One region of the Streptomyces sp. NPDC079020 genome, then DNA from elsewhere that is predicted to be linked to it. Evidence: riboswitches for the same ligand, from Rfam matches in the RefSeq annotation. Region 1 holds a riboswitch; each other region holds the start of a gene.
What was found. Region 1 has a riboswitch for cyclic di-AMP ahead of ACIGJO_RS23840 (transglycosylase family protein). Riboswitches for the same ligand answer to the same signal wherever they lie in the genome.
Positions count from the first base shown of each region.

Region 1 (6,820 bases):
CTCCTGGCCGAGCGGGACCCGACCGACCCAGAGATCGAACGGCTCTACCAGGCCTCGGCCGAAGGAGGCAGCCCCAGCGCGGCGACCAACCTCGCCCACGTGCTGCGTGGCAGGGGCGAGACGCAGGAGGCACGGCGCTGGTTCGAGGAGGGCCACGCACGGGGCAGCTACTACGCCGCTGTCGCACTCGCGATCATGCTGTGGGACGAGGGACAGTACGCCGAGGCGGAGGAATGGTTCGGCAGGGCCGCGGAAGTCGGCAATCATGCGGTCGACGCCATCCGTGAGGAGCTGCGGCAGAGTGGCAGGAACGTGGCGGACGACGTCGAGGCCGCGGCCGTCGCCCAAGGGGGCCACGTGGTCTCGGCAGTCCGTGAGAAGCTGCGGCGGAGCCCTGCCTACGCGGTGAACGACATCGAGGCCGTGGACCGCCCGGCCTCGACCTGGGACATCCTCGCCGAGCTGCGAAGAAGCCGTGCCGCCGCCCCGGATAACGTCGAGGGGTGAACGCCAGCCCCGCCGAGCCCTCAGCCGAGCCCCCCGCCGACGCCTCCGCTCCCGCGCACTCCGACGCCTCCGCTCCCGCGCACTCCGACGCCGCCGAGCCCTCAGCCGACGCCCCAGCGCCCGCTCCTGCTCCCGTCTGCCCGCACGCCCCCGGCGCCCCCGGAGACGCGGCCCCCGCGCCCGTGCCCCCCGCCCCCGAACTCTTCACCTGGGAGTTCGCCACCGACCCGTACCCCGCCTACGCATGGCTCCGCGAGCACAGTCCCGTACACCGGACGACGCTGCCCAGCGGGGTCGAGGCCTGGCTCGTGACGCGGTACGCGGACGCCAAGCAGGCTCTCGCCGACTCCCGGCTCTCCAAGAACCCGGCGCACCACGCCGAGCCGGCGCACGCCAGGGGGAAGACGGGCATCCCGGGGGAGCGCAAGGCGGAGCTGATGACGCATCTGCTGAACATCGACCCGCCGGACCACACCCGGCTGCGCCGGCTCGTCTCCAAGGCGTTCACTCCGCGCCGGGTCGCGGAGTTCGCGCCGCGCGTGCAGGAGCTGACGGACCGCCTCATCGACAACTTCATCGAGGAGGGGAAGGCGGACCTCATCCATGACTTCGCCTTCCCGCTCCCCATCTACGCCATCTGCGATCTGCTGGGCGTTCCGCGCGAGGACCAGGACGATTTCCGGGACTGGGCGGGCATGATGATCCGCCACGGCGGCGGCCCGCGCGGCGGGGTGGCCCGGTCGGTCAAGAAGATGCGCGGCTATCTCGCGGAGCTCATCCACCGCAAGCGGGAGGGCCTGGGGGCCGGGGGCGAGGACGACGACCTGATCTCGGGTCTGATCCGGGCGAGCGACCACGGCGAGCACCTCACCGAGAACGAGGCCGCCGCGATGGCCTTCATCCTTCTCTTCGCCGGATTCGAGACCACGGTCAACCTCATCGGGAACGGTACGTACGCCCTGCTGCGCCACCCCGGACAGCGCGCGCTTCTCGAGCGCGCGCTCGACGCGGGGGACACGGAGCTGCTGGCCACGGGCGTCGAGGAACTGCTGCGGTACGACGGACCGGTGGAGCTGGCCACCTGGCGCTTCGCGACCGAGGCACTGACGCTCGGGGGGCGGGACATCGCCGCGGGCGATCCCGTGCTCGTCGTGCTCGCCGCGGCCGACCGGGACCCGGACCGGTTCGACGACCCGGACACGCTCGACCTCGCACGGCGTGACAATCAGCACCTCGGTTATGGGCACGGCATCCACTACTGCCTGGGAGCACCGCTCGCCCGGCTGGAGGGGCAGGCCGCGATCGCGACGCTGCTGCGACGCCTTCCGGATCTGCGACTTGCGGGAGAACCGACCGATTTGCGGTGGCGTGGAGGTCTCATCATGCGTGGACTGCGCACGCTGCCGGTGGAGTTCACCCCGGGACTGCGGCACGACGGAAGTGACGCTGCGTCAACTCTGTGACTTTCACGTGATCTGCGCTGCATCGACTTGTGACACACGTTCAAGTCCCGCTAGGTTCACCGTTCAACGCCTCGAACGGGGCGTCACGTGACTCGCCGGTCACCTCAGTACCCACCAGTCAGTCGCACGGAAGGCAAACTCCATGGGCTCCGCGAACGGCAGACACCGCCGCCCTCGCCAGGCACCCGCCATCGTCGTCGCCGCGGGCGTGACGGGATCGGCCATCGCGATCCCGCTGCTCGGCGCGGCCGGCGCGCACGCCGCCGAAGCCTCGACCTGGGACCGGGTCGCGGAGTGCGAGAGCGGCGGCATGTGGAGTGCCGACCTCGGCAACGGCTTCTACGGCGGGCTCCAGTTCTCGCAGGACACCTGGTCCGCGTACGGCGGCACGGCGTTCGCGCCCCGGGCCGACCTCGCCAGCCGCTCGCAGCAGATCGCCGTGGCGGAGAAGGTCCTGGGCGACCAGGGCCCGAAGGCCTGGCCCGGCTGCGCGGTGATCTCCGGACTCGCGACGGACAGCACGCTGCCGGGTGTCGACCCCGGTGCCGCACCCTCCGCCGGCCCCTCGGACGCGGCACCCGCGGACGGACTGCCGGACGGCGGGACGGCGGACGAGGCGGACGGAGCCGACAGCGGTACGCAGGACGGGAACGGCGCCTCCGGCAAGGCGGGCGACCCCTCGTCGAGCCCTTCCGCGCCGCCCGCGAGCCCTTCCCCGAAGACATCCGCGCCCGAGGGCTCCGCGGCGCCTGACGCCCCGAAGGGCGCGGACGGCACCGGCGGCAAGCACCGCGGCACTCCGGCGCCCGAGGAGAGCCGGGCCGCGGACCGGGACAGCGGGCGCGAGTCCGGCCGGCACGCCTCCCGCGGTGAGGGCGAGGCGCGCGAGGGCGGTACGGCGCCCGTCGGCGGCGACTACACCGTCCGGCCGGGCGACAGTCTCTGGGCGATTGCTGACGCACAGAAACTCCCCGGCGGATGGACCGCGCTGTACGAGGCGAACAAGGACGCCGTCGGAGTGGACCCGGACCTGATCGTGCCCGGCCAGAGCCTGGACCTGGGCCCGGAAACGGCTCCTTCCGGCGATGCCCGGGGCGCCGCCGCCAACTGATCCAATTCGGGAAAACGCCCCGAAACCCGGGGTAGTTCAGAGGCCTATGTCCACTTATGCGTAAGTGAGACATGGGTCTCTTTGCTTCAACTGGCGTGTCCTGTCCGCCGGCTCCGCCCATATCGCCCCCGACCTGCGGAAACGTTCCCCCGCTGATGGCAAGTAAGGCCTGATTGACCGGTATGTCCATCTTTGAATGTGGGGGTTGCCTGTGTTTACGGTCGGAACCGCTCGCACCGCGGGCCCCGTCGACCGTCACGCCGAATCCTGCCGTCGGTCGAAGGGAACAGACGCGTAAAGCGCCGTAGGCAGGAGCGGGGGACCCAGGTAAGCGCCGGGCCCGGTCGACTCGTCCCGTACGAGTGCGATCAGGACCGGCTTGGGGTGGAGCCGCGTGCTAGGACACGCGGCCGGGCAACTCACTTGGCCCGAACCCGACAGCTCACCTCGTAGGCGTCGGTGAGGAGAAGTTCCATGCTGCGTAACAGCAAGGGCAAGCACCGCCGCCCGTCCAAGGCCGTCCGTGTCGCCACGCTCGCCGGTGTCGCCGGTGCCGCCGTCGCCGTCCCGCTGATGGGTGCGACCGGCGCCTCCGCCGCCTCCGTCTCCACCTGGGACGCCGTCGCCCAGTGCGAGTCCGGTGGCAACTGGTCCATCAACACCGGCAACGGCTACTACGGCGGTCTGCAGTTCTCGCAGTCCAGCTGGGCGGCCGCCGGCGGTACGCAGTACGCCGCCCGCGCCGACCTGGCCACCAAGGCCCAGCAGATCGCCACCGCCGAGAAGCTCCTCGACATGCAGGGCCCCGGTGCCTGGGCCTGCGCCGGCGCCGGCGGTCTGACCAACGACGGTGTGGACCCGGGTGTCGACACCGGATCCGGCCAGGCCAAGCAGGAGCAGGCCCAGCCGAAGCAGCAGGCCCAGCCGAAGCAGCAGGAGCGCCAGGCCGAGCAGCCCGCCTCCCGCGGCGAGCAGCGCACCGCCCCGGCCGCCCCCAAGGTCGAGTCCCCCAAGACCGTGACGACCCCGACCGGTCAGAAGGTCCAGAAGGGCGACGGCGAGTACAAGGTGAAGTCCGGCGACACCCTCAGCAAGATCGCTGAGAAGGAAGGCGTCAAGGGCGGCTGGCAGAAGGTCTTCAAGCTCAACGGCGACATCGTCCAGGACGCCGACCTGATCTTCCCGGGCCAGCAGCTCCACCTGAAGTAGTCCCCGCCCGGCCCGGAGCGTCTCCCGCTCCGGCCGGAGCGGCTCACGGCTTCTCCTCCCTCCGAGGGGGACGTCCGGCGGCATCTCCCTCGGCTCCGCCCCCGGCCCGGCGCGCTCACCCCGTGCGCGCCGGGCCGGGGTGTTTTGGCTGTGCGGCCGGCTTCGCGCGTTCAACTTCTGTAGTTACCAGCCAGTAAATTTCTTGACCTTCCTCCCGTTATGCGGGCTCTTGGGTCCTTTTTCGTCCCAGGAGACGGGCGGTCGGCCGCCCGACGGGGCCGAGCCGGTTAGGCTCGTGTCGCAAGGCCACAGTGACCCTGCACAACCAGTGTCATATCCCAGAAGGAGATGCCTCGTGCCGTCCATCGACGTCGTCGTAGCCAGGGAAATCCTCGACTCCCGGGGCAACCCCACGGTCGAGGTCGAGGTTGGCCTCGACGACGGCAGCACGGGACGTGCTGCTGTTCCGTCCGGCGCCTCCACCGGTGCGTTCGAGGCCATTGAGCTTCGCGACGGTGACCCCAACCGCTACCAGGGCAAGGGCGTCGAGAAGGCCGTCCTCGCCGTCATCGAGCAGATCGGCCCGGAGCTCGTCGGTTACGACGCCACCGAGCAGCGCCTCATCGACCAGGCGATGTTCGACCTGGACGCCACCGAGAACAAGGCCTCGCTCGGCGCCAACGCCATCCTCGGTGTCTCGCTGGCCGTCGCCCACGCCGCGTCCGAGGCGTCCGACCTGCCGCTCTTCCGCTACCTCGGCGGCCCGAACGCGCACCTGCTGCCCGTTCCGATGATGAACATCCTGAACGGCGGCTCGCACGCCGACTCCAACGTGGACATCCAGGAGTTCATGATCGCCCCGATCGGCGCGGAGTCCTTCTCCGAGGCGCTGCGCTGGGGCGCGGAGATCTACCACACCCTGAAGAAGGTCCTGAAGACCAAGGGCCTGTCCACCGGACTCGGTGACGAGGGCGGCTTCGCCCCGAACCTGGAGTCCAACCGCGCCGCCCTGGACCTCATCGTCGAGGCCATCAAGGAGGCCGGCTACGTCCCCGGCCGCGACATCGCGCTCGCGCTCGACGTCGCCGCGTCCGAGTTCTACAAGGACGGCACGTACGAGTTCGAGGGCAAGTCCCGCTCGGCCGCCGAGATGACCGAGTACTACGAGGAGCTCGTTTCCGCGTACCCGCTGGTCTCCATCGAGGACCCGCTGTACGAGGACGACTGGGCCGGCTGGAAGGTCATCACCGACAGGCTCGGCGCCAAGGTGCAGATCGTCGGCGACGACCTCTTCGTCACCAACCCGGAGCGCCTGGCCCGCGGCATCGAGGAGGGCTCCGCGAACGCCCTGCTCGTCAAGGTCAACCAGATCGGTTCGCTGACCGAGACCCTGGACGCCGTCGAGCTGGCCCAGCGCAACGGCTTCAAGTGCATGATGTCGCACCGTTCCGGCGAGACCGAGGACGTCACCATCGCCGACCTCGCCGTCGCCGTGAACTGCGGTCAGATCAAGACCGGCGCCCCGGCCCGCTCGGACCGTGTCGCCAAGTACAACCAGCTGCTGCGCATCGAGGAGATCCTCGACGACGCCGCGGTGTACGCGGGCCGCTCGGCGTTCCCGCGCTTCAAGGGCTGACATTCCGGCACCCGGGGGCCGGTCACCGGCCCTTCGGTGGTTCGGTGCACCAGCCTCCGTCCGTCCCCGCACTCGGTCCCGTACCGTGTGCGGGGACGGACGTGCGTAATGGGGAGGCGGGAGACATGGCCGGGAAGGACCGCGACCGGTTCTCCACCGCGACCAGGCTGCGGCTGCTCGGCGAGCTGACCGCGGCCCGCGTCTACCGTTCCCAGAACCGCCGGCAGGCCCGGCGCTCCCGGCTCACCGGCCGGGCCGCCTTCCTGGCCCTGGTCGTCTGTTCCCTGGTGGTCGCGCTCGCGTACCCCATGCGGCAGTACGTCTCCCAGCGCGACGACATCGCCGACCAGGAGCGGCTCTCCCAGGAGGCGGGCCGGCGCACCGAGGAGCTGCGCGACGAGAAGGCGCGGCTCCAGGACGACGCGTACATCATGCGGCTGGCCCGGGAACACCTCCATTACGTACTCCCCGGGGAGACCGGTTACACCGTGGCCGACCCGGACGCGGCCGAGGACCGCCGCGGAGAGCCGGGCGCGGCGGACCGTCCCTGGCACTCGAACCTCTGGGACGGCGTGGACAGCGCCGACCGCGACTGACCCGTACCCCTGAGCAGAACCGTCGAGCAGAGCCTTCAAGCAGCGTCTTGTCGAGCAGAACCTTCGAGCAGAACCAAGGCAGGCATGGAAACGCCCCCTCCGCAGACCGAGTCCACCAAGCCCACCGACGCGGACATCGCCGCGTTCGAGCAGCAGCTCGGCCGCCCGCCGCGCGGTCTGCGGGCCATCGCGCACCGCTGCCCGTGCGGCAACCCGGACGTGGTCGAGACGCAGCCCCGTCTGGAGGACGGCACGCCGTTCCCGACGACGTACTACCTGACCTGTCCGCGTGCGGCGT
Region 1 is NZ_JBITUB010000011.1:200,995-207,814, forward strand. It holds gene ACIGJO_RS23825 (tetratricopeptide repeat protein) at 1-507, shown strand, start outside; gene ACIGJO_RS23830 (cytochrome P450) at 690-1,970, shown strand; gene ACIGJO_RS23835 (transglycosylase family protein) at 2,113-3,081, shown strand; cyclic di-AMP (ydaO/yuaA leader) riboswitch at 3,372-3,552, shown strand; gene ACIGJO_RS23840 (transglycosylase family protein) at 3,556-4,290, shown strand; gene eno (phosphopyruvate hydratase) at 4,646-5,926, shown strand; gene ACIGJO_RS23850 (septum formation initiator family protein) at 6,052-6,522, shown strand; gene ACIGJO_RS23855 (DUF501 domain-containing protein) at 6,607-6,820, shown strand, end outside.

Region 2 (6,820 bases), on a different contig from region 1:
GCGTTCCGCGCCCGCCGCCTTCACCGCGTGTGCCCTGTTCTCGCGAGGCTGCCGCGAAGCGGGAGGCAACTCTCAGCAATCACAGCGACGCACAGCCACGGAGAGTAAGGCGCGGTCCAGGGGCTTCGCCGCCCTCCGGGTCGGCGAAGCCGGCGTGGGCGTGCTCGACGGCTGAAGCCGCCCACCCAGGTCCGCGCCGCTCAGCTTTTCCCTGTTCGGATTGGCCAGGCGCAGGTCCGAAACACGGACGAGGTCAGGGAGTCACACGCCGCAGGTAGAGGTCTTCGGAGAGTTCGACCTCGGTGATGGGCGGCTTCCGCCGGACCGTCACGGTCGAGTCATCCGCACCTCGGACACTTCGAGCAATCCATCGAGTTCGACCTTCCCCCTGGTCTGGTCCGGACTCACCACGAGCCCGTCCCGGCGCACGATTTCCAGGAGCCGTTCGGCCAGGGGCAGGACCATATGACGGCCCCAGCACCGTTCGCTCACGTGGCCGAAGGGCAGATAGCCGGGGTGGGTATCTCCATCCAGCTCGTCCCAGCGGTCGGGGTGAAACTCGTCGGGCTCCTCCCAGAGCTTGGGGTCACGATGGCTCAGCAGGGGAAGCAACAGGACATCGTCCTTCGGGCCGATCCGTGCGTCCACGTCCGAGAACTCCGGGGAAGCCACTCGCAAGATATTCCACGACGGGGGGAGCAGCCGGAGTGCCTCAAGGAGGATATTCCGATTCGATACGTCGTCGCTGAACGGAGCTCCGAGCCACAGGGCACTGGTGACAAGCGCGGAGACGGTGAAGCACACCGGTGCCGCCACTCGCCTGTACAGGTACATGGCATAACGTCGGTCACTGTAGTTCTTGGAATCGACAACGAGAGCGGCAAGTTTTGACAGCGGTACGTCCGGACCAGGTCTGCCCAACAAAGCGGCACCGGAGGCGACGGCCGACCAGGTCAGTTTCGGGGTCAACTCCAGTCGGCGGTCGACCAGAACCCGGAATCGCCGACTTTCGTCTCCGAAGACGAGATCCCGCAGGTAAACATGCGCCACATGCGGCCACCGGCCGGTCAGGTCGACCGTGCCATCGAGGGGACGTTGCAGCGCGGTTCGTACGTCCGAGCCCACGGCTTGCATAAAGGTGGACGCATCGGCACGGCTGACAAGCCGCTTCTGGACGGGTTTGAAGGTAGGCCTCTCCTCCGCGTTGGCCGGCCTGCTCCGGAGCAGGCCATCCATCAGATCGGCACCGGATACGCCGATCGTGTCGGGCTCCAGACGGAACAGCGACGCATCGCGATAACGACTCAATAGCTCGTCGAGCCTCGGCGCGAACTCAATGACCCGACCGCTCCCGCCGGCGCGGAGCATAGACATGGGTGAACTCCGTGGGTAGGCGGCTCGCGTCGACAAGAATTCCTGACCGACGCGAGCCCGGCATGGAAACTATCTGATTAGATCCAGCCGTACCAGGCGTAAGCCTTGAGGCTCTTCTCCGGGCGGAACTTATTGACGAGGCGAACGAGCTTCATGAGAACCTCCATGCGTGATGAACGAGACGCTTGTTCGGTGACAGGAGATATCAATGCCGGACGGAATTCCCGGCATTCATTTCAACTGCCGTGGGAAGTTAAGACCTGCTCGATGTATATGTCAAGTGACTCATATCACTGCCTGAATTGACTCATTCACGTTTCGAGTTCACAGATATTCGCATCTCGGCAAAGCGCACTGAATTCAGCCATTGGCGCACAAATACGGACAGTCCGGGGGTATGGATGGCCTCGGATGCGGCGGTTCGGCCACGCCGGCATGGCAGACGCAACTCCTGCGGGGACGAGCGCGCCACTTCCGACCACCGAGCCCCGGCGAACTCCGCAGACAGCCCCGACAGGAGGGCCGGGGCGGCGGCGATGAGTTCCGCCTCCGCCCGCACGCCCTCCTGAACCGCCCGGAACAGCACGTCCGCTTCCACACCCCCCACCATCACCTTCTGTACGTCCTGTACATTTCTTACGGACGCGGCCGCGGACACCCCCAGGGACCACGTGCCCGGGGACGGCGTGCCCGCAGAACAGCGACCCACCGAGAACAACCGCGCAGATCCCAGGAGAGGCATCGCCATGATCCGACCTGCCGCCCGTTATGTCCTGCCGGAGTTCACCGAACGCACAGCGACCGGGACCCGGACCCTGGACCCGTACTCCAAGCTGCTGTCCGAGCGGATCGTCTTTCTCGGCACCCCGGTCGACGACACCGCGGCCACCGACCTGATCGCGCAGTTCATGTATCTGGAGTACGCCGAGCCGGACCGGCCCATCTCGCTCTACATCAACTCCCCCGGCGGCGAGTTCAACGCCATGGCCGCGATCTACGACACCATGCAGTACCTGGCGTGCGACGTGGAGACGTTCTGCCTCGGCCAGGCCTTCTCCAGCGCCGCCGTGCTGCTGGCGGCAGGCGCGCCGGGCCGCCGACATGCACTGCCCGGCGCCCGGGTAGTCATCCGGCAGCCGACGCTGGACGAACCGGTCCGGGGCCAGCCGTCCGATCTCGAAATCGAAGCACGCGAACTGATGCGGGTGCGCGAGATGCTCGCGGCCATGCTGTCCCGTCACACGGGCCGGTCCACGGAGCGGATCACGGCCGACATCGAGCGCGACACCATCCTCGACGCCCGAGCCGCCCAGGCGTACGGGCTCGTGGACCACGTCATGGAGAACCGCGGCCCGTCCCGGCCGCCGCACCCCCCGAGGTGAACCGACCATGCTTCCACCGGAGTACCCGCCGCTCCCCGCGCTGACCCGCGCCGAGGGGGAGTTCATCGACTGCTACCTGGAAGTTCTCGACCAACTGGGCCGGATCAACCCGGCCCGCGGCAGCGACACCTATGGCGCGCTCCGGGCCGCGCAGGCCCTGGCCTCCCGGGCCGCGGCGCTGCGCGACGCGCTGACGCTGATGCACGAACGGGGCGAAGCGCAGATCCACGCGGCGACGCTGGCGCGGGCCCTGCGCCTGCTGGACGGGGAACGGCGCGCCGGGCGCGTCACGATGCCCCCGCCACCGGCGAGCTGACCGGGCCCCGCCGCCGGTGAGCTGACAGGCCCCCGGCCCGACACCGGGCCGGGGAGTCCGCCCCGGCCGACGCCCGGCACCACGCCCGGCACAGAGCCCGGCACCACATCCGCACCGGCTCCCGGCTCCCGCTCACGGGGAGCCGGGACCTCGCTGTGCCTCGCCACGCCTCGCCGCGCTCGCCACGCCTCGCCGCGCTCGCCACGCCTCGCCGCGCTCGCCACGCCTCGCCGCGCTCGCCACGCCTCGTCGCGCTTCGTGCGCTCCTCCGCACCCCGACGCACCTCACCGCGTCCGCCCCGCGACACGCCCGGCCAGGAGATCAGATTTCCTCCCTCGTTCGGCGTAGTCAGTCCCCCTCGCGAGGGACAGCCCAACTTGCGCTCAGCGCGTGGACAGCACGCGGAATCTGACGTTCCGTCGCTGGTGCGAGGGTGGTCGATCAGCCCGGCCGAGGGCCGAAAACGGGCTCGTCCACCCGAACGGATCAGTCGTGACGACTCTCACAAATCGCTGTTTCAGCTCGGAAATCCGGCACTTCGTGAGTCAAGATCCCTGGGACGACAAGCCCCCGCCACCGCGGCGGGGCGGTCCGGGCGGACGCCGAGTCCTGCCGCTGCCCGGATGACTGGTCGACAGAAGTGGATCGGCAGGAGTGGAGGACCCGAGCACAACGGGTCGGCCGGGCAACCGGTCGCCCCTCGGGGTGAAGCCGCACACTGCGGCCGGGCAACTTCGCCAGCCCGAACCCGACAGGTCATCCTTCACAGGCGGCTGACGAAGGGTTGCGCATGACTGCGCAGGTACATGTCCCGTCTCTGCTTACCCGGGCCGGTACGGCCTCGGTACTCACCTTGGCCGTCGGCTCCGCCATGCTGGCGCCGGGCCTGGTCAACGAGGCCGAGGCCGCCACGCACTCGACGAAGGCGCTCAAGGTCGCCGCGTCCAAGAAGGGATCGCCCTACAAGTACGGAGCGTCCGGTCCGCGCCGGTTCGACTGCTCGGGGCTGACTCTCTACTCCTTCAAGAAGGCCGGCAAGAAACTCCCCCGTACGGCCCAGCAGCAGTACAACAAGACCCACCACATCTCGAAGTCGAAGCGGAAGAAGGGCGATCTGGTCTTCTTCCACTCCGGCCGCAGCGTGTACCACGTGGGCATCTACGCGGGTAAGGGGAAGATCTGGCACTCCCCGAAGACCGGGGCGGTGGTCCGGCTGGAGAAGATCTGGTCGAACAGCGTGTGGTACGGACGGGTCCGTTGACCCACGGCCGGACCCGCTTCAGCGCAGCAGCGGTCCGGTCACCAGTACGAGCCCCAGTGCGGTGAGCGCCGCGCCGCTGCCGCCCTCGATCGCACGGGCGGTGCGCGGCCGGCGCAGCCACCGCCCCAGCCGGTCCACCAGCAGGGCCACGGCCGGGAACCAGACGAGCGCCAGCGCCACAACGACCGCCGCGAGCAGCAGGGTCCTGGGCAGCGGCGGCTGCCCGTCCGGCACGAACTGGGGCAGCAGGCTGAGGAAGAGCACCGGCGCCTTGGGGTTCAGCGCGTTGGTCAAGAAGCCCTGCCGCAGTGAGCGTCCCAGCTCCCGCTGCGCGGGGCGGGCCTCCGGTTTGGCCGTCCGGTCCGCCTCGGCGGGCCGCCGTCGCAGCGCGAACAGGGCGCTGAGGCCGAGCCAGAGCACATACGCGCCGCCCAGGAGCTGGACCGTGCGGAACAGCACGGGCATGGTCACCAGCACCGCGGCCAGGCCCGCCACGGCGAGCGCGGTGTGCACCACGAGCCCCCCGGCGACACCCAGCGCGGTGGCGACCCCGGAACGGCGCGAGGCGAGTGCGTTGCGTACGACGACGGTGAAATCGGCGCCGGGCAGCGCGACCATTCCCGCGGCGACTCCCGTGAAGGCGAGCAGTTGTGCGTCCATGGTTACACCCTGGACCGAAAGAGCCTTTAGCGTGTACTTGCAATCTTCTGGGTCTGCCAAAAGGAACGCTTAATGTACGACCCCACACGGCTGGCGGCGCTGGTGGCGGTCGCCGAGGCCGGATCGATCACGCGTGCGGCCGCGCGCCTGGGCTACACCGCGCCCGCCCTCTCCCAGCAGCTGGCCAAACTGGAGCGCGAGGCCGGTGCGGCGCTCCTGGTCCGTCATCATCGCGGGGCGCGGCTGACGGCCGCCGGTGAGCTGCTGGCGGGCCGGGCCCGACGGGTCCTGGACGAGCTGGACCAGGCGCGGCACGAGCTGGCGCAGCTGGCCGGGCTCTCCGGGGGGCGGCTGCGGGTCGGCACGTTCACCACGGCCGGAATCCATCTGCTGCCGCCGGTCCTGAGCGCGTTCCGGCGCGCACATCCGGACGTCGAGCTCGCCGTGACCGACTACGAGCCGCCCGGGGGAGTCACCGCGGTGGCTGCCGGAGAGGTCGATCTCGCCCTGACCCATGCGTACGAACCGGCGGCCGCGGGCCCCTTGCCCATGGGCGTCGTCGTCGAGCCCCTCCTGGTCGAGGAGCTGGTCCTGGTCACCGCGGTCGGCCACCGGCTCGCCGAAGGGACGGGCCGCCTGCCGGTCACCGAGCTGGCGGGACGGCCGCTGATCAGCAGCGCGCCCACGCATCCGCCCCGGCGCGGGGTGGAGAGCGCCCTGGCCGAGGCCGGCGCCACCCCGGCCGTGGTGTGCGAGTCCCCCGGCTACGCCCTGGTGTGCGCGCTGGTCAGCGCCGGGATCGGGGTGGCCGTGGTTCCGGAGATGGTCGCCGCGATGTCCCCGACCCCGCTGGCTGTGCGCCCGCTCGATCCGGCCGCCTTCCGCCGGACGATCTCCGTCGCGCACCGGGGCGACCGGGCGACCTCCGCCGCGTCGACCCTGCTGGCACTGATGCGCAGCGGATTCGGACGGGGCGCGGCGGCGCGGTAGGCCGGGGCCCGGCCCGGACCCCGGAGCCCTGCCCGGGAGCACGTGGCCCCGGCACGCCCGCTCGCCGTCAGCCCTGGCCCGGAACGGTCCAGGGCAGGGCGATCCAGACCGTCTTGCCTCCGTCGGGGGTGGGAGTGACGGTGAGCTGTCCCCCGTACTCCTTGGCCAGGGCCCGGATGATCACCATGCCGCGTCCGTTGTCCTGCTGGACGGCGGCCGGCAGCCGCTGGGGCCAGCGGGGGTGACTGTCCGTCACACCGAGATGCAGCTCCTCCTCCCGGTCCAGCCGGAGGTCCACGGTGAAGGTGGGTGACAGCCCGAACGTGTGCTGTACGGCGTTGGTGGCAAGCTCCGAGACGATCAGCCGGATGGAGTCGGCGATCTCGGTGTCGTCGGCCAGACCCCATTCGGCCAGTATCCGGGCGACATACCTGCGGGCCGAGGAGACCGAGACCGGATCACTCGGCAGGGTGACGGTTGCTTCTTGATGATCTGCCATGGCGACGCCGTCCCTTTCCAGCCCCGGCCGAACCGCGATCGGCCGGGATTGTGCTTCGCGCCAGATTGCCACTGATGCTGCCCTCTGTAACGACGATCGGCCAAGATATGCATATATCTGTCGCTCAAAGCGGTGAACTCCGCCCCGGCGGTACTCGAACGCGCGGCACACTGACCTCTCTGCGGGCCGGAGCCGTGCGGGCCCGGCTCTCCCTGCACAGCGGAAGGAGGCCGGCATGCTGCACGGTCCCGTGGTACGCCGACGCAAGCTCGGAGAGGAGTTACGCGGCCTGCGCCATGCGTCCGGGCTGACGAGCCGGGACGCGGCGCGGCTGCTC
Region 2 is NZ_JBITUB010000012.1:131,483-138,302, reverse strand. It holds gene ACIGJO_RS24890 (cytochrome P450) at 328-1,374, opposite strand; gene ACIGJO_RS24885 (tryptorubin family RiPP precursor) at 1,452-1,529, opposite strand; gene ACIGJO_RS24880 (hypothetical protein) at 1,682-1,972, opposite strand; gene ACIGJO_RS24875 (ATP-dependent Clp protease proteolytic subunit) at 2,121-2,756, shown strand; gene ACIGJO_RS24870 (hypothetical protein) at 2,764-3,072, shown strand; cyclic di-AMP (ydaO/yuaA leader) riboswitch at 3,674-3,860, shown strand; gene ACIGJO_RS24865 (C40 family peptidase) at 3,864-4,334, shown strand; gene ACIGJO_RS24860 (LysE family translocator) at 4,353-4,994, opposite strand; gene ACIGJO_RS24855 (LysR family transcriptional regulator) at 5,067-5,984, shown strand; gene ACIGJO_RS24850 (ATP-binding protein) at 6,052-6,483, opposite strand; gene ACIGJO_RS24845 (helix-turn-helix domain-containing protein) at 6,719-6,820, shown strand, end outside.
Region 2: linked by a shared signal. The riboswitch ahead of ACIGJO_RS24865 (C40 family peptidase) and the one ahead of ACIGJO_RS23840 (transglycosylase family protein) in region 1 are both predicted to bind cyclic di-AMP.

Region 3 (6,820 bases), on a different contig from region 1:
CCGTCTGTCGCTGATCGGCCGGACGTACGCCGGCGATTCGGCACCCCGGGAGCCGCGGGTGCGGTCGGACACCGCAAGGCTGTATCACCAGCCTCTCGCCGGTCCACGGGTCCCGCAATTCTCCGGCCCCCCGGGCACGGCGATCACCCCGGCACGGCCGATCACCCCGGGCGGTGGCGGCACATGGACGTCCGGCGCACTGGGCGCGCGCACGGCGAGGTCCGCGGCGAGGGCCGCGGCGAGGGGGTCGTGCCGGAGGTCCGAAGTGCCAGGTGGTCAGGAGCGCGTCCGGCATGCCGTAGAGTTGCATTCAACGACGCGGGGTGGAGCAGCTCGGTAGCTCGCTGGGCTCATAACCCAGAGGTCGCAGGTTCAAATCCTGTCCCCGCTACTGAAGGACCGGGCCCGGTACGCATACAGCGTGCCGGGCCCGAGTCGTTTCCGGACCCGTGTGCCGTATCCGGGTCCGTGCGTGCCGCATCCGCCGGGTCCGTGCTGCGTATCCGCCGGCTTCGAGCGTGCCGCGTCCTCCGGCTTGACCTTGACGCAACGTAAGGATCTAGCTTTTCCCGCATGGAGTGGTCCATCCAGGAAATCGCCAGAAAGGCCGGCACCACGAGCCGCACGCTCCGGCATTACGGGGACCTCGGTCTCCTCATGCCGAGCAGGGTCGGGAGCAACGGCTACCGCTACTACGACCAGGACGCCCTCGTCCGGCTCCAGCGCATCCTGCTGCTGAGGCAGCTGGGGCTGCCGTTGCCCGCGATCAAGGACGTGCTGGAGGGGCAGCGGGACACGGCCGTGGCTCTGCGGACGCATCTGAGGCTGCTGGAGCAGGAACGGGAGCGCATCGGGCGGCAGATCGCGTCGGTGCGGACCACTCTCCACAAGACGGAGGAGGGGAGGGAACTCATGGCGGAAGAAGTGCTCGACGGCTTCGATCACACCGTCCACGAGCAGGAGGTGACCGAGCGCTGGGGCCGTGACGCGTACGAGCGCGGCGACCGGTGGTGGCGCTCGCTGGGCGCGGCGGGGCGGAAGGCGCACCTGGCGGAGCACGAGTCCATCGCCCGGGACTACGGGCGGGCCAGGGAGGACGGCCTCGCCGCCGGCAGCGGGGCGGTGCAGGACATCGCGCGGCGGCACTGCGCCTGGCTGGCGGATGCGGAAGCGCCCGGCAGGGCGTATGTGAAGGGGCTGGGCGAGATGTATGCCGCCGATCCGCGTTTCGCGAAGAACTACGATCGGTACGGGGACGGCACCGCCGCCTTCGTACGGGATGCGCTGACGATCTACGCGGAACACCGGCTCTCCGACTGACCTCCGGAGGCCCCGGCCCCGCACGCTCCCCCCTTTGGCCGATGAGGAGTCGCCGCACGGCGCGGCTCCGGCAAGCCTGGACGGGGCGCGGTACGGTCCGCAGCCGTGGATGGACCGGGCAGGAGTGCACAGGTGGGGAAGCGGGACAGGCGGCGCGGGAGACCTGTCGGGCTGCCCGGCGCCCGGAGCCGTTGGCGTTCGGCCTTTCCGGTGCGCGGGCGCGTGCTCCCCTCCTTCGGTTTCCCGGCCCGCGGTGGTGGCCGGGGGCCGGCCGGGGGCGTCGGGGCTCGCCGGTTCGTCCGCGCGCTGCCCGCCCTGATGATCGGCGGCGGGCTGCTCTTCGACGTCGGGACCCCGCCGACCTTCACCGCCGTACCGCTGTTCGTGGCGGCGCCGCTGATGGCCGCCCCGTTCTTCAGCCTGGCCAGCACCGTCCGGACCGGCGTGGCCTCGGTCCTGGCCGTCCTCGTGCTGCACCTGTACGCGGGGACGCTGACCCGGGCCGCTCCGGTCACCGAGCTGATCACCGTGCTCACCGCCTCGGTGCTCGCCCTCGTCATCAACGGTGTCGTGCGGCGCGGCAACGAGCAGCTGGCCTCGGCGCGCTTCATCGCGGAGACCGCCATGCGGGCCGTGCTGCCGACACCGGACGACCGCATCGGCGGACTGCATGTCGCCGCACGGTACGAGGCGGCCCAGGCGGACGAGTTCGTCGGCGGTGACCTGTTCGCCGTGGCGGACACCCCGCACGGCGTACGTCTGGTGCTCGGGGACGTACGGGGCAAGGGGCTCGACGCGGTCGAGGCGGTGGCGGTGATCATCGGCGCGTTCCGGGAGGCCGCCGAGCAGGAGCGTTCGCTGGAGGGGGTCGCCCAGCGGCTGGAACGGGCGCTGGCGCGGGAAGGCACCCGGCGCGGCGGGCTCGACGCGATGGAAGGGTTCATCACGGCGGTGCTCGTCGAGATTCCGCGCGGCTCCCTCTCCTTGCGCATCGTCAACCGGGGGCACCCCGAACCGATCCTGCTCCACGCGGACGGGGCGCTGGAGGTGCTGTCGCCGACCGTGCCCGCGCTGCCGCTCGGGATGAACCTGGGTGCGTGGCCGGACCGGGCCGACGAGTGGGGGCTGCCGCCGGGGGCGACCCTGCTGCTGTTCACGGACGGCCTCTCCGAGGCGCGGGACGCGTCCGGGGCCTTCTACGACCCGGCGGCCCGGCTGCGGGGCCGGATCTTCCCCGGGCCCGAGGAGCTGCTCTCCGCGCTCACCGACGACGTCCGGCTGCACACCGGCGGCCGGTCCACTGACGACATGGCACTTCTCGCGGTGGGAAGGCCCGCTGAGGGACAGCCGGAACGCCGGACGACCGTGAGGATCGTGGGCCGGGGCGATGAATGAGCGGGGCATGCGGACGGGACGCGGGGGCGGGTCCTGTGGGCGTGACATGCGGACGGGACGCGGGGACGGGCGCGCGCCGGTTGCCGGGCGATACCACGGTGCGTAGTCGAAGGACGCCGCTCCGCATAACATTTGACGCAATGTCAGAAACCAAGTAGTGATCCAATCGTGCTCTACTCGTCCGATTCGAGCCGGTTGCACCCTGTAAGTCCATGCCAAAGTCGCGAACGATCAACGGGAAGAGCTTGGAATAGGAGCCGTCCGTCTATTAACGTTCGATAACGCAGCGCGGTCGTCCCAGTCGTCGCAAGAGGCGGCACCGTGCGCGAGCGCCGAATCCCGCAAGGGAACCGGGGAACCACCTACATGGGGTGAATCGGACACCTGTGTCTCGTCAGAGACGGAGGGGCCCGTAGGAGACCTTCCTGCTCCGAACCCGTCAGCTAACCCGGTAGGCGAGAAGGAAGGAAAGGAGTGCGCCCACGTGGCGTCCAACAAGCCTGCCCCCGAGGCCCCGTCACCCTTCGCCACCGGCAACTTCGGTGACCCGGACAGGACCTGGGAGGAATGGAATCCCACCGAGGAGTCCATCCGGCCCGTGCGCGGCAGGCACCGCGTAGCCAAGCAGCGGGGACTCGCCCGTAGCTCCACCGTCCTCGGGGTCGGTGTCATCGCGGCCGTCGGAGCGGGCGGCATGGCCACCGCGCAGAGCAAGCCGCCGGTCTCCATATCTCTTCCCGATTCCCTCGCGGCCAGTCTCCCCGACGCCAAGTCCCTTCCCGGCGTGGGTTCCTTCCTCTCCGACGAGGAGGACAAGAAGCCGGTCGCGACCGCGCCGCTCACCTCCGCAGGCATCACCGACGCCGAGGCGGAGCAGGGCGCGACCGACCCGGGCGAGGCACTCCGCGCCCGCATCCTCCAGCAGGCCGAGCAGCAGCAGGCCAGCGCCGACGCCGAGGCCAAGGCCGCGGAGGAGAGGGCGGCAGCCGAGAAGGCCGCCGCCGAGGCCAAGAAGCAGCAGGACAAGGCCGAGGCCAAGGTCGCCGCCGAGAAGAAGAAGGCGGAGGAAGCGGCGAAGAAGAAGGCGGAGGCCGAGCGCCTCGCCAAGCTCGCCGCCAGCTACGCGCTGCCGACCTCCTCGTACAGCATCACCTCGACCTACGGTCAGTCCGGCACGATGTGGTCCTCCGGCCACCACACCGGGCTCGACTTCGCGGCGCAGAGCGGCACCCCGGTCAAGGCCGTGCACAGCGGCACGGTGAAGTCCGCCGGATACTCCGGCGCGTACGGCTACCGCACGGTCCTGGTGCTCGATGACGGTACGGAGGTCTGGTACTGCCACCAGTCCTCGATGAACGTGTCGGCCGGTCAGAAGGTCAGCACGGGCGACACCATCGGCCGTGTCGGCGCCACCGGCAACGTCACCGGCGCCCACCTCCACCTGGAGGTCCACACCCCGGGCGGCTCGGCCATCGACCCGATGAGCTGGCTGCGCAGCAAGGGACTCACGGTCTGAGGACCCGTTGGGTGACCTCCGGTCGGAGGTCGCCCGGCAGGCTCCGGGCCCCGTCCCCGCTTCCGCCCCCGCATCGCTCTCCCACCGCGCCCTCACCGGGCGCCCCCGAACCCCGGCAGCCCTGACGCACACCCCCCGACGTCAGGGCTGCCGGTCCGTTGTCGTGGAATAGCGTCACAGGGTGCTCTCGTTGAACTCTGCATGACTTCTGTGACGTCTCTTCGCCCGCTCGGTTCCTCCGGCCTTCAGGTCTTCCCCCTCGCCCTCGGCGGCAATGTCTTCGGCTGGACGGCGGACGAGGCACAGTCCTTCGCGGTGCTGGACGCGTACGCCGCGGCCGGCGGCAACTTCATCGACACCGCCGACTCCTACTCCGCCTGGGTCCCCGGCAACGAGGGCGGCGAGTCGGAGACCGTCATCGGCAAGTGGCTCGCCTCGCGTGCCAACCGGTCCGACATCGTCGTCGCCACCAAGGTCGGCGCCCACCCCTCGTACAAGGGGCTCTCCGCCACCACCGTCAAGGCCGCCGCCGAGGAGTCGCTGCGCCGGCTCGGCACCGACCACATCGACCTGTACTACACGCACTTCGATGACGAGACCGTCCCGGTCGAGGAGATCATCACGGCCCTCGACCAGCTGGTGAAGGACGGCAAGGTGCGCGAGATCGCCGCCTCCAACATCAGCCCGGAGCGGCTCCGGGCGTCCCTGGACTTCTCCGAGCGCGAGGGCCTGGCCCGTTACGTCGCCCTCCAGCCGCACTACAACCTGGTCTCCCGCGACACCTACGAGGGCGCCCTCCAGGACACCGCCGCCCGCGCCGGGCTCGCCGCCGTCCCGTACTTCGCCCTGGCCTCGGGCTTCCTCACCGGAAAGTACCGTCCGGGTACGTCGGTCGACAGCCCGCGGGCCGAGGGCGCGGGGCGGCACCTGGAGTCGGAACAGGGCCGCAGGGTGCTGGCGGCGCTCGACACGATCGCGCGGGAGCGCGAGGCCGAGATCGCGACGGTCGCCCTGGCCTGGCTGGCCGCGCGGTCGACCGTCGTCGCACCGATCGCCTCCGCCCGCACGGTCGAGCAGCTGCCCGCACTGGTCGCGGTGGCCGGCCTGCACCTGACGGACCAGGAAATCGCCGCGCTCACCGAGGCGTCGGCCTGATCCACGGCGGGACCGGCCGGGCCCGGCACCCGGTCCGGCACCCGGCCGGTCCGGCACCCGGCTGGCCCGGCACCCGGCCGGCCCGGTCCCGCCGGCCGGGTGCGGGGGCGCCGACGGTTACTGCGGGGGGCGCAGATACGGGTTGGGGCCGCCGTACTGCTGGGGCGGGGTCGCGTGCGGTGCGGGCCCGTACTGCTGGGGCGGGAACCGACCCGCGTACGGCTGTCCCGCGTGCCCGTACTGCTGCGGATCCGGTGTCGCGTACGGCCCGGGTGTCGCGTACGGCCCGGGTGTCGCGTGCGGCCCCGGTGTCGCGTGCGGATACGGACCCGGCCCCGGAGACGCGTACGGACCCGGCTCCGCAGACGCGTACGCGGGCCCGTACTGCTGCTGCGGGAACTGCCCGCCGTGCGGCGCGACCGGGTGGCGGGGGTATGTGTGCGGCCGGACGGTGGCGTGGGCCGCGTACGTCAGAGCCGGACCGGCGATCTCCCGGCGCTGCCACAGGTGGTGCAGCAGCTCCCGCTCCCGCCCGGCGAAGTCCGGGCCCGCCGAGTCCAGGCGGGCCCTGCGGCGCAGCCCGGCCAGGGACGTCGCGAACGACTCGTACTCGGCGACCGCCCGCGCCGCCGCCCGGCCGCGGGCCCGGTCGGGGTGGCCGTGCCAGTGGCGGGCCAGATCACGGGCCATGCCGCGCGCCCGCATCGAGGAGAGCGCGAGCGGTTCGACCGGGGTCAGCCAGCCGGCCGCCGCGTACGCGGGCAGCTCGGCGGAGAGCGTGCGCAGCTCGCGCCGGCGTGTGAAGACGGCCAGCCAGGTCACCAGCCCGAACGCCGGGACCATGAAGATCCCGTACACCGCGTAGAAGCCGTACGGCCCGAAGGCGGAGGAGCCGTTCCACAGGGCGTGCATGCCCATCGCGAGGAGCAGGCCCAGCGCCGGCAGCAGGATCCGGCGGACCCGGTGGCGGCGCGCGCCCACGGCGGCGAAGCCGAAGCCGATGCCGGTGAGCACCGTGAACAGCGGATGCGCGAACGGGGACATCACGATCCGGACGAAGAACGTCCCGGCGGTCATCGAGCCGAGCCCCGTCACCCCCAGCTGCTGGTCCTCGCCGAAGGCGTTGCCCAGATAGAGGATGTTCTCGGTGAAGGCGAAGCCGGTCGCGGTGAATCCGGCCACCACGATGCCGTCGACGATGCCGCTGAACTCCCGCCGCCGGAACAGGAAGATCAGCAGTACGGCGGCCGCCTTGGCGCTCTCCTCGACGATCGGGGCGATCACGGTGGCGCCGAGGGTGTCGGCGCTCGCCGGGTCGGCGGTGGCCGTGGCGATCCAGCGCGTCGCGAACGAATTCGCGATGATCGCGACGAGCGCGGCGGCACACGCACCCCAGGCGAAGGAGAACAGGAGATTGCGCCAGGGGCCCGGTTC
Region 3 is NZ_JBITUB010000024.1:68,226-75,045, forward strand. It holds tRNA gene ACIGJO_RS33040 (tRNA-Met) at 318-391, shown strand; gene ACIGJO_RS33045 (TipAS antibiotic-recognition domain-containing protein) at 574-1,320, shown strand; gene ACIGJO_RS33050 (PP2C family protein-serine/threonine phosphatase) at 1,543-2,715, shown strand; cyclic di-AMP (ydaO/yuaA leader) riboswitch at 3,036-3,188, shown strand; gene ACIGJO_RS33055 (M23 family metallopeptidase) at 3,200-4,231, shown strand; gene ACIGJO_RS33060 (aldo/keto reductase) at 4,442-5,386, shown strand; gene ACIGJO_RS33065 (PrsW family glutamic-type intramembrane protease) at 5,504-6,820, opposite strand, start outside.
Region 3: linked by a shared signal. The riboswitch ahead of ACIGJO_RS33055 (M23 family metallopeptidase) and the one ahead of ACIGJO_RS23840 (transglycosylase family protein) in region 1 are both predicted to bind cyclic di-AMP.